Regions from separate parts of the Exiguobacterium sp. s141 genome, predicted to be linked through region 1. Evidence: riboswitches for the same ligand, from Rfam matches in the RefSeq annotation. Region 1 holds a riboswitch; the other holds the start of a gene.
What was found. Region 1 has a riboswitch for thiamine pyrophosphate ahead of KNP74_RS00785 (Ykof family thiamine-binding protein). Riboswitches for the same ligand answer to the same signal wherever they lie in the genome.
Positions count from the first base shown of each region.

Region 2: it holds a riboswitch for thiamine pyrophosphate, as region 1 does, so the genes downstream of both, thiW (energy coupling factor transporter S component ThiW) here and KNP74_RS00785 (Ykof family thiamine-binding protein) in region 1, are expected to answer to the same signal.

Region 1 is NZ_JACSLJ010000001.1:147,735-151,616, forward strand. Features, by position in the region: gene KNP74_RS00775 (ABC transporter ATP-binding protein) at 1-765, opposite strand, end outside; gene KNP74_RS00780 (ECF transporter S component) at 758-1,333, opposite strand; gene KNP74_RS00785 (Ykof family thiamine-binding protein) at 1,326-1,919, opposite strand; TPP riboswitch at 1,999-2,099, opposite strand; partial or broken gene KNP74_RS00790 (GTP-binding protein) at 2,162-3,355, opposite strand; gene KNP74_RS00795 (hypothetical protein) at 3,458-3,721, opposite strand; gene KNP74_RS00800 (SMP-30/gluconolactonase/LRE family protein) at 3,734-3,882, opposite strand, start outside.
Region 2 is NZ_JACSLJ010000006.1:147,544-151,425, forward strand. Features, by position in the region: gene KNP74_RS12845 (hypothetical protein) at 1-388, shown strand, start outside; gene KNP74_RS12850 (aminoglycoside phosphotransferase family protein) at 390-1,346, opposite strand; gene KNP74_RS12855 (hypothetical protein) at 1,389-1,709, shown strand; TPP riboswitch at 1,734-1,832, shown strand; gene thiW (energy coupling factor transporter S component ThiW) at 1,897-2,385, shown strand; gene KNP74_RS12865 (hypothetical protein) at 2,450-2,716, shown strand; gene KNP74_RS12870 (GNAT family N-acetyltransferase) at 2,711-3,190, opposite strand; gene KNP74_RS12875 (YcxB family protein) at 3,172-3,672, opposite strand; gene KNP74_RS12880 (VOC family protein) at 3,766-3,882, shown strand, end outside.

The sequences.
Region 1 (3,882 bases):
TTGAAATGTTTTTCGTTTTAATTCCGGTATGTGAAATAACATTTCCTTTCCTCGTTCAACTTTAATTGGAGAGAACGCATAATCTGGTCGGACGATGAACGGTCCATCATAGTCGATGCGCCCACTCACGAGCTTTATTTGTCGGTTAAAAAAATCACCCCATATGTATGGCCGATGCTCGATGACGACAACGTTTACGGTCTGTGCGACGCCGTCGAGCCAACGAACGAAATGATGGGCGGTCTCAGGATCGAGGTGAGCGAGCGGCTCATCGAGGAGGAGCCACTCGGGACGGCCAATCAAGGCACAAGCGACGGCAATTTGCTGCTTCTCACCCCCCGATAGGTCATGAATGGTACGGTGACGATAATCGGTCAAATGCAACGCCTCTAACATTGTGGTGACACGGGCCATCATCTCGTCTCTCGCGACGGCAAAGTTTTCGAGCGTGAAAATCAATTCTTCTTCGACCGTCTGCATGACGAACTGACTGTCCGGGTCCTGAAAGACCGTTCCGACGCGCCGGTTCACTTCGCCAGCTTCATACGTATCATAAGAGCGATCGAACAAGTGCAATCTGCCCGTCACGATGCCATCACAATTGTCCGGATAGAGACGATTCATCAAAGCGAGCAATGTTGATTTTCCCGACCCACTTGCCCCTGTAATGACCGTTCTCCCTTTTGTTAGACGTAGTGTGATATCCGTCAAGACATCGCATTTCTTGTTCGGATAACGAAATGTCAGATGTTCTGCCTCAACCATGCATACGGTCCTGTCGCGCGAGAGCATACCCATCAAGCGCGCCCGTCCGAAGCAACAAGTCGCTCAAAATCTTACCGCCCAGACCAGCAATCAACATCCCGCTCGTTGCGCGTAGTGCGAACATCGTAGCCACATATGTCGGACTGAGGGCATTGAGCCCTCCCATGACGTACGTATATGCGAAACTCGTCACAGCTGCACCGAATCCAGCCAGCATGAGCACCCAAAGGTCATATCGTTTGTAGCCCGTGACCGCGAATGCCGATTCAGCACCAAGTCCTTGAATGATTCCGACTAAAATAATACGAGGTCCAATCGCGTTACCAATCATCATTTCAATCGTCGCCGCGAGCACTTCGGACAAGAATGCTGCGCCAGGTCTGCGGATGATATAAGCCGCAATTATCGAAACGATGAACCAAATCCCAAAAATCCATTCGTATGCGATTGGTCCAATCAAGCCTGCCCACAAGTTCCCAGCATGGACGAACGCCAAATAGACCACCGCGAACACGACCGATAAAATCGACAACAAGACGATCTCTTTTAACTTCCACGATTTAAGCATCCATACGTCCCTCGTGTGACGGACTGTTCACGCTGAACGTCACCGTCATGACGACGTGGCTTGTCTTCTGTCGGACGCGATCAAACGTCGCCTCATAGAAAGCGAACACCGGCTCGATGTCCCCATGTATACCTGAGGCGTAATGCATCGAGTCATTGAAGACACCTCGCTCTTTCGCAAAAGCGATTTCTTCGTAGATGATGTCCATATAGTCGTCATCACCGAGCGGATAGAGCGCGAACTGTGAGGAGACATATTGCGGACCGACGGGACCATTAAGCGGTTCGCTCGACACAACGAGCACTTCATCTCCGGCTGTATCCCCTGGACACCCGACCGAGAACGTCCCGCTCATCGACACATGTTCCCCTGTCTTTGTCGCGTGTGACAGCACGGCCTTAGCCACATCGAATACATGCTCACTTCGTCCACGGATGACCGTCGACACGTCATCGGTATGTCGCCAGACGTTTTGCAAATCCGTCTCCTTCAACGCCCCTTTGATGATGCTCACGAAATCAGTCGTCATCGGGCTCAGTGTAAAGCGGAACCCGACGATCGGGCTCGTTCCACATTGTTTGTTCATGTTCTATTCCCCCTTATTATGTGTACACAAAAAAGCCGCATCCATGAGAATGCGGCCACTCGTCCAATTTTAATCCATTAGAAAAAGTGCCACACTTCCTCACGCCGGTATTACCCGGATCGAGTCATAAGGGATTGGAGCCATGCTCACATCTCAGCCGAAGCACCCCTAGTGTAGTCCAATGTATGCGGTTGTTCATGCAAGAATCAGTATAGACGACCGCTTTCATTTTGTAAACGGTCTTATGAGAACGTGACGACCTCGTTCCCCGGAAGTGTGTCCCGGAGCGTCGACCAATCCAGCGTCATCTCCTCATCTGTCAGCAGACAGTGATCGAGCTCTTGTTCGATGATGGCTCGATCCATCCGCTGCCCGATCAAGACGAGCTCCGTCTGTCGGTCCCCGTACGGTTCGACATAGTCGGCGGCGAGTTCCGGTTCGGCCGCGAACATGTGACGACGCTCATCTTCCGGAAGCGTCGCGAGCCAGCGCCCGGCATGTTCGAGCGTCGAGGCCTAGCCCGCTTGTGAAAACAGACAGGCGAGGTCGTTCCGGGAAGCAATCCATAAGAACCCTTTCGCGCGGACGATTTCTTCCGGAAACGCCTCGATCCAGGCATGGAGACGCTCCGGGTGGAACGGCCGACGCCGACGATAGACGAATGAACTGATGCCGTATTCTTCCGTCTCCGGCGTGTGCACATCTGTCTCAAGTTCTTGAATCCACCCGGCCGCATGCATCGCCTGTTCGAAATCGAACAAATTGACATCCAACAGCTCGGTCAATTCCACGTTCGCATGGACAGACGTCAACAGCTTCGCGGTCGGGTTGAGCGCCTTCAACAGTCCGGTCATCTCGCCGAGTTCGGTCTCGTTCACGCGATCCGCCTTGTTCAAGACGATGATATCGGCGAATTCGACTTGGTCGACGAGCAGGTCGACGACTTCGCGGACGTCTGTCGCCTCAATCGCCTGCTTGCGTTCATGGAGCGACTCGCCTGAGTTGAAATCTTTTAAGAACCGAAACGCATCGACGACGCTCACCATCGCATCGATATAGACTCGGCTCGTCAAATCGATGCCGAGGGCGTCATCGGCATATGTAAACGTTTGGGCGACCGGGATCGGCTCTGAGATATCGGACGACTCGATGATGATTCCGTCGAGGTCCCGGTCGTTCGCAAGCTCTGCTACCGCCTCGAGCAGGTCCTCACGGAGCGTGCAACAGATGCAGCCGTTCGATAGTTCGACCAACTTTTCGTCCGTCCTTGAAAAACCGCCCTGTTCAATCAATCGCTCATCGATATTCAACTCGCTCATGTCGTTGACGATGACGGCGTATTTCTTGCCCGTCCGATTGTTCAATATGTGGTTCAATAGTGTCGTCTTACCGCTTCCTAAATAACCGGACAGCACGGTGATCGGGATTCGTCTCATTCTACCCACTCCTAAATCGTAATGATTACTTTTTAGATAATGACGGGTCGGTGACGTCTTGTCAAGAAAAAAACACGCCCGTTTCCGGACGTGTTCTCCTGCCTATTCTTCTAACGCCTTGCGTTCGGCCTCTGAGCGTGGATAGGCGTTCGCCTGCCACTCGGCTCGATAAATCGAGTCGAGCTGGGTCAGACCGACCTCATCCGCGTCCTTATCGGCATCCACACTCGGCGTCTCATCCCACCGCGGATTCAAATACGTATGATCGTCTTCCCGGTTCGCTTCCAACAGCTTTTGAATCCCGACCCGGGCGACCGCCGCGAGCGCCAAACCGATTCCCGCACGAACGAGCAATCGTTTTACCATCTTCGTACCTCCTTATCGACCAAACCGATAGAGCGGCATCCCTTTCACATCTGTATCAATTTTAAAGACCGAACCTGCGTCCGGATGGGCCTCGAGCGCCGCGTCATCCATTCCTTCGCGCGCCGTCGTGATGGCAAGTTGTTTCAAGTCATCACCGACGA
Region 2 (3,882 bases), on a different contig from region 1:
CGCGCCGCTGTTTTGGCAAGAAGCATCGTTCCTTCAATTCGTCGAAGAAATCGAGAAACGAAAATATGGGACGAGTGCCCCACCGACGGACGTCGTTTTGACCGAAGACGAGTTTCAGGCGCTCTATAATCGCCACGCCTACACATCCGCGCTCATCGTCGAGCTCGACGAATGGGGCGTACAACTGGCGCGCGATCCGCTCGAGAACGTCATCATCGCGGGAAACGGGGTCAAGGAAGTGAAGGCCGACTTGATCGTCTTTGAAGTCGAAGGCGGCTACGCCATCGTCTACGACCGAGACGGTGAGATCTTCAAAGGGCCGGAGTCGATTGCTCCGCTGTTTTGGAGCGAGACGGATTATGAAAACCTACTCGAGAAACATGAATGACTTATGGGAAGCGTCGCTTCAAGTCCCGGTACTCGAGTAGCAAATTGAGCCATTGCGCCGGCTTATCGCTCGACTCAGCTACATCGTACCGGTACCTCGTCACATATACATGCCACGACAAGGCACGATAGACGCAACCGAGCTCTTCGGCGATCAATAGATGACGCCAAAGTACGTCCTTGGGTGCGACGCCGCTCCACGCTTCCAAGTAAACCGTACGCATCGTTTGAATCTGTTCATACCAGGCGACCTCGTCTTCTTCCGGCAATAAGTCGTACAGCGCGTTCCAAAACACGCGCACGCTGATGACGGTCGCGTCGCCCCAGTCGAGGATACACAAATCATTCGTCCGTTCCCGCCAGAAGATGTTGCCGCCGTGCAAATCACCGTGCTCGAGACTCATCGGCATCCCAATCGCCAGCTCATCGCACATCGCGATCAATTCATCTTGAAGCGCGAGCATGGCCTCGGCTTTGTATTGCTCGAGCCCGGCGCAGAGCTCAGGTAAATACGTACGGATTTCGTCCTTCAACTTGTCCGGTCGGCGGTCCGGGATGCCGTAAGACAAGCAGGTCTCGATCTGGTCGATCTCCTGTCGCTGCAGCTGTGCGTATTGACGCAACGCCGCTTCGTATCGACTCACGTCCGGTCGTTCATGTAACGCCTCTCCGCCGATGTCTCGCATGAGCAACCAGTTCCGGGCTGAATCGATGGCGATGACGTCAGGGACGAAATCAGGATGCCGCTCGGCCAGAAACGCCGACAGATTGGCTTCGCCGCGGCTGATATCGGTCACCGCTTTGGCGTAGTAACGTTCCTCATTGAGCGCGCCAACAAGCAAGTACGTCAAATCGGTATCTTTGATCACGTGCCACCTCGCATTCGGCACGTTTGCCTCAATCCATCGTTCGAACCGTTCACGAAACGATCGTTCACGCCATGGGATTGCCTGTCTCATCCTTTTCACCCTTTCTTTCATCATCTCCTAGGAGGAAACGATATGGACGTTGTATATTACTCATACCCGGTCGATGCCATCTTGTATATGTACTTAGGGGCGACGGCCGTCGTCAGTCTCATCATCGGGCTGCTCGTTTGGCGTCTGTTCAAGCGCCGAGCTGTCGGCTTTTGGACAACGCTCGTTCTCAGCTTTGTCGGGCTGTCGCTCTCGCTCGTCTGGTTTCAAAACGCGTCCGTCGCCGTGTTCATAGGGACACTCCCGTGGCTGATCAATCTCGTCTTCTCCCTTTTGTTGTACGGCCTGTTCGTCGGCATCATCTATGTCGCGTTCCGACCACGAAAGCTCGACCGCGTCAAGTGACGGTATGCTATACTCATGTTAATAAACGACCACTAGGGGAGCCTTCGGGCTGAGACGGCATGCGCCGGACCCTTCGAACCTGATCTGGCTCATACCAGCGTAGGGAAGTGGTGTGGGATTCGTCTGTCTTTCCACGCCACTTTTCCACTTGGAGAAGTGGCGTTTTCATTTTGAAAGGAGACTATCTATGCGTATTCAACAACTCACTTGGATGGCGATGCTCATCGCCATCGCCGTCATCGGCTCCCTGTTCATCTCGATTCCGACCGGTGTCGCCCGTGCCTATCCGATTCAACATATGGTGAACGTCATCGCCGCCGTCACCGTCGGGCCGATCGGGGCCGTTCTCGTTGCGTTCGTGACCGGAATCGTCCGTGTCATGACCGGTACCGGGTCGCTCTTGGCCTTTCCCGGAGGTATGATTGGGGCGCTTTTGGCCGGGGTCTTCTATATGAAGACGAACCGCGTCGCCTTCGCCGCATTCGGTGAAGTCATCGGGACAGGGCTCATCGCCTCGCTCGTCGCCGTCCCGTACGCCAAGGTGTTGATGGGGAGCGAGTTCGGGGCACTGTTCTTCTTCCCGGCCTTCCTTGCGTCGAGTGTGACTGGCGCCGTGCTCGGCTGGATCGTCTTGGCTCGGGTCAAGCAATTACGACCGCTCGAGGTGAAACGATAAATAGGAGTTTCCCCCGCTGAAAAAAATGGTAAAATCAGGATAACACATACTGGGAGGTCATTTCTTGAATCGATTGACGCTATTATTGGCGGCCACCGCTTGCCTGTTCATGTCCGGTCTCTTGTACACGCTCGAACGCATCGCCACGTTCACCCGCTGGAATGCTCAGATTGCGACAGGCACGTTTTCCAGCGAGCCGATGTTCGTCGATGTGTTGCTTCAAAACGTGTTCATCTCGATTTTCGGAGTGGCTGCCATCTTCCTCTTTTTCAAAGCGGGCAACGCTGTTCAAGGCTCAACGACGACGAAAACAGGGACGGCCGACTTATGACGGCTGTCCCTGTTTGACGTGATACACCCAAATCTCTTCCCCGTTTGCCTCATCAATCAAGCCGCTGTCGACAAATCCACCCTTCGCATAAAATCGTTTCGCCGGTTCGTTCGTCGGATGGAGACTGAGGATGAGGTCATCCACATCGAATCGCTCTTGAATCCACACGAGTGCCAACTGTAAAAAGCGTGACCCGATTCCTTTCCCTTGCTCTGTCACATCGATCATAAATCGATCGAGCCAGATGTAACGCTCCACCTTGTTCTCGGCCCCAATCATCATGAAGCCGACGGGATGATCATCGCGACAAAGTGCATAGCACTGCCACGCATATTTGACATCGGTTTCCATCTCGCGGAGCGATTCGGCGTTCGTTTCGATAAAGCGAGCTTGGTCAGAAGCGACGGCCAAGGCGACAACAGCCTCCCGATTCGTGTCATCGACAAGTTGAATCGTCAGCGTATCGGCAGCCATCGGCGCACCTCTTCCATGTCCAGTCCGCGCTTCGGCAAGATAAAGGCGCTGACCGAGGAGTTGTATAGATACACATAATCGTCCTCCTCGACGACTTCCTTGATTCCTGCCCATGACACACGCGTCTCGCCGAACTCATTTAAATCGCGCAGACCAGTCTCCTCCAAATCCATCGTGTGGGGACCAATCATGCCTTCGTTGCTGCGTTCGTCGATGAGACGCCGCGTCTGCTTCCGGACATGCCGTTCAAAGTATTTCGGATAATACAGGAACCAAAGAATACTCGCGACCCCGTATATGCCATATAGCCACCAGTCCGTCTCTTGGAGCCACGTCGCCAGCACGAAAGCAGCGCCTAAAAAGATAAGTGGTCCGATGATTCGCTGCAGGAGAATCATCCGCTTTCCTGTCTTCGAACGTTTAATATGGCTCAAGTTGAACCGGATATAGTCGTCTTCTGTCAATTCGTATTGGATTTTCATCATCATTCCCTCCTCGGTGTCCTATACGTCTCACGTGAAGAAAAGTTCCGTTCAGAACGTTGATTGGATAAACTAAAAGAAAGGAGTGACATCATGAAACAAATCCACCATCTCTGCATCCAAACGCCCGATTACGAGGCGTCCAAACGATTCTATGAGGCGCTCGGCTTCGAGCTCGTCCAAGAGTCACCCGACTTCCACACCCGAGCG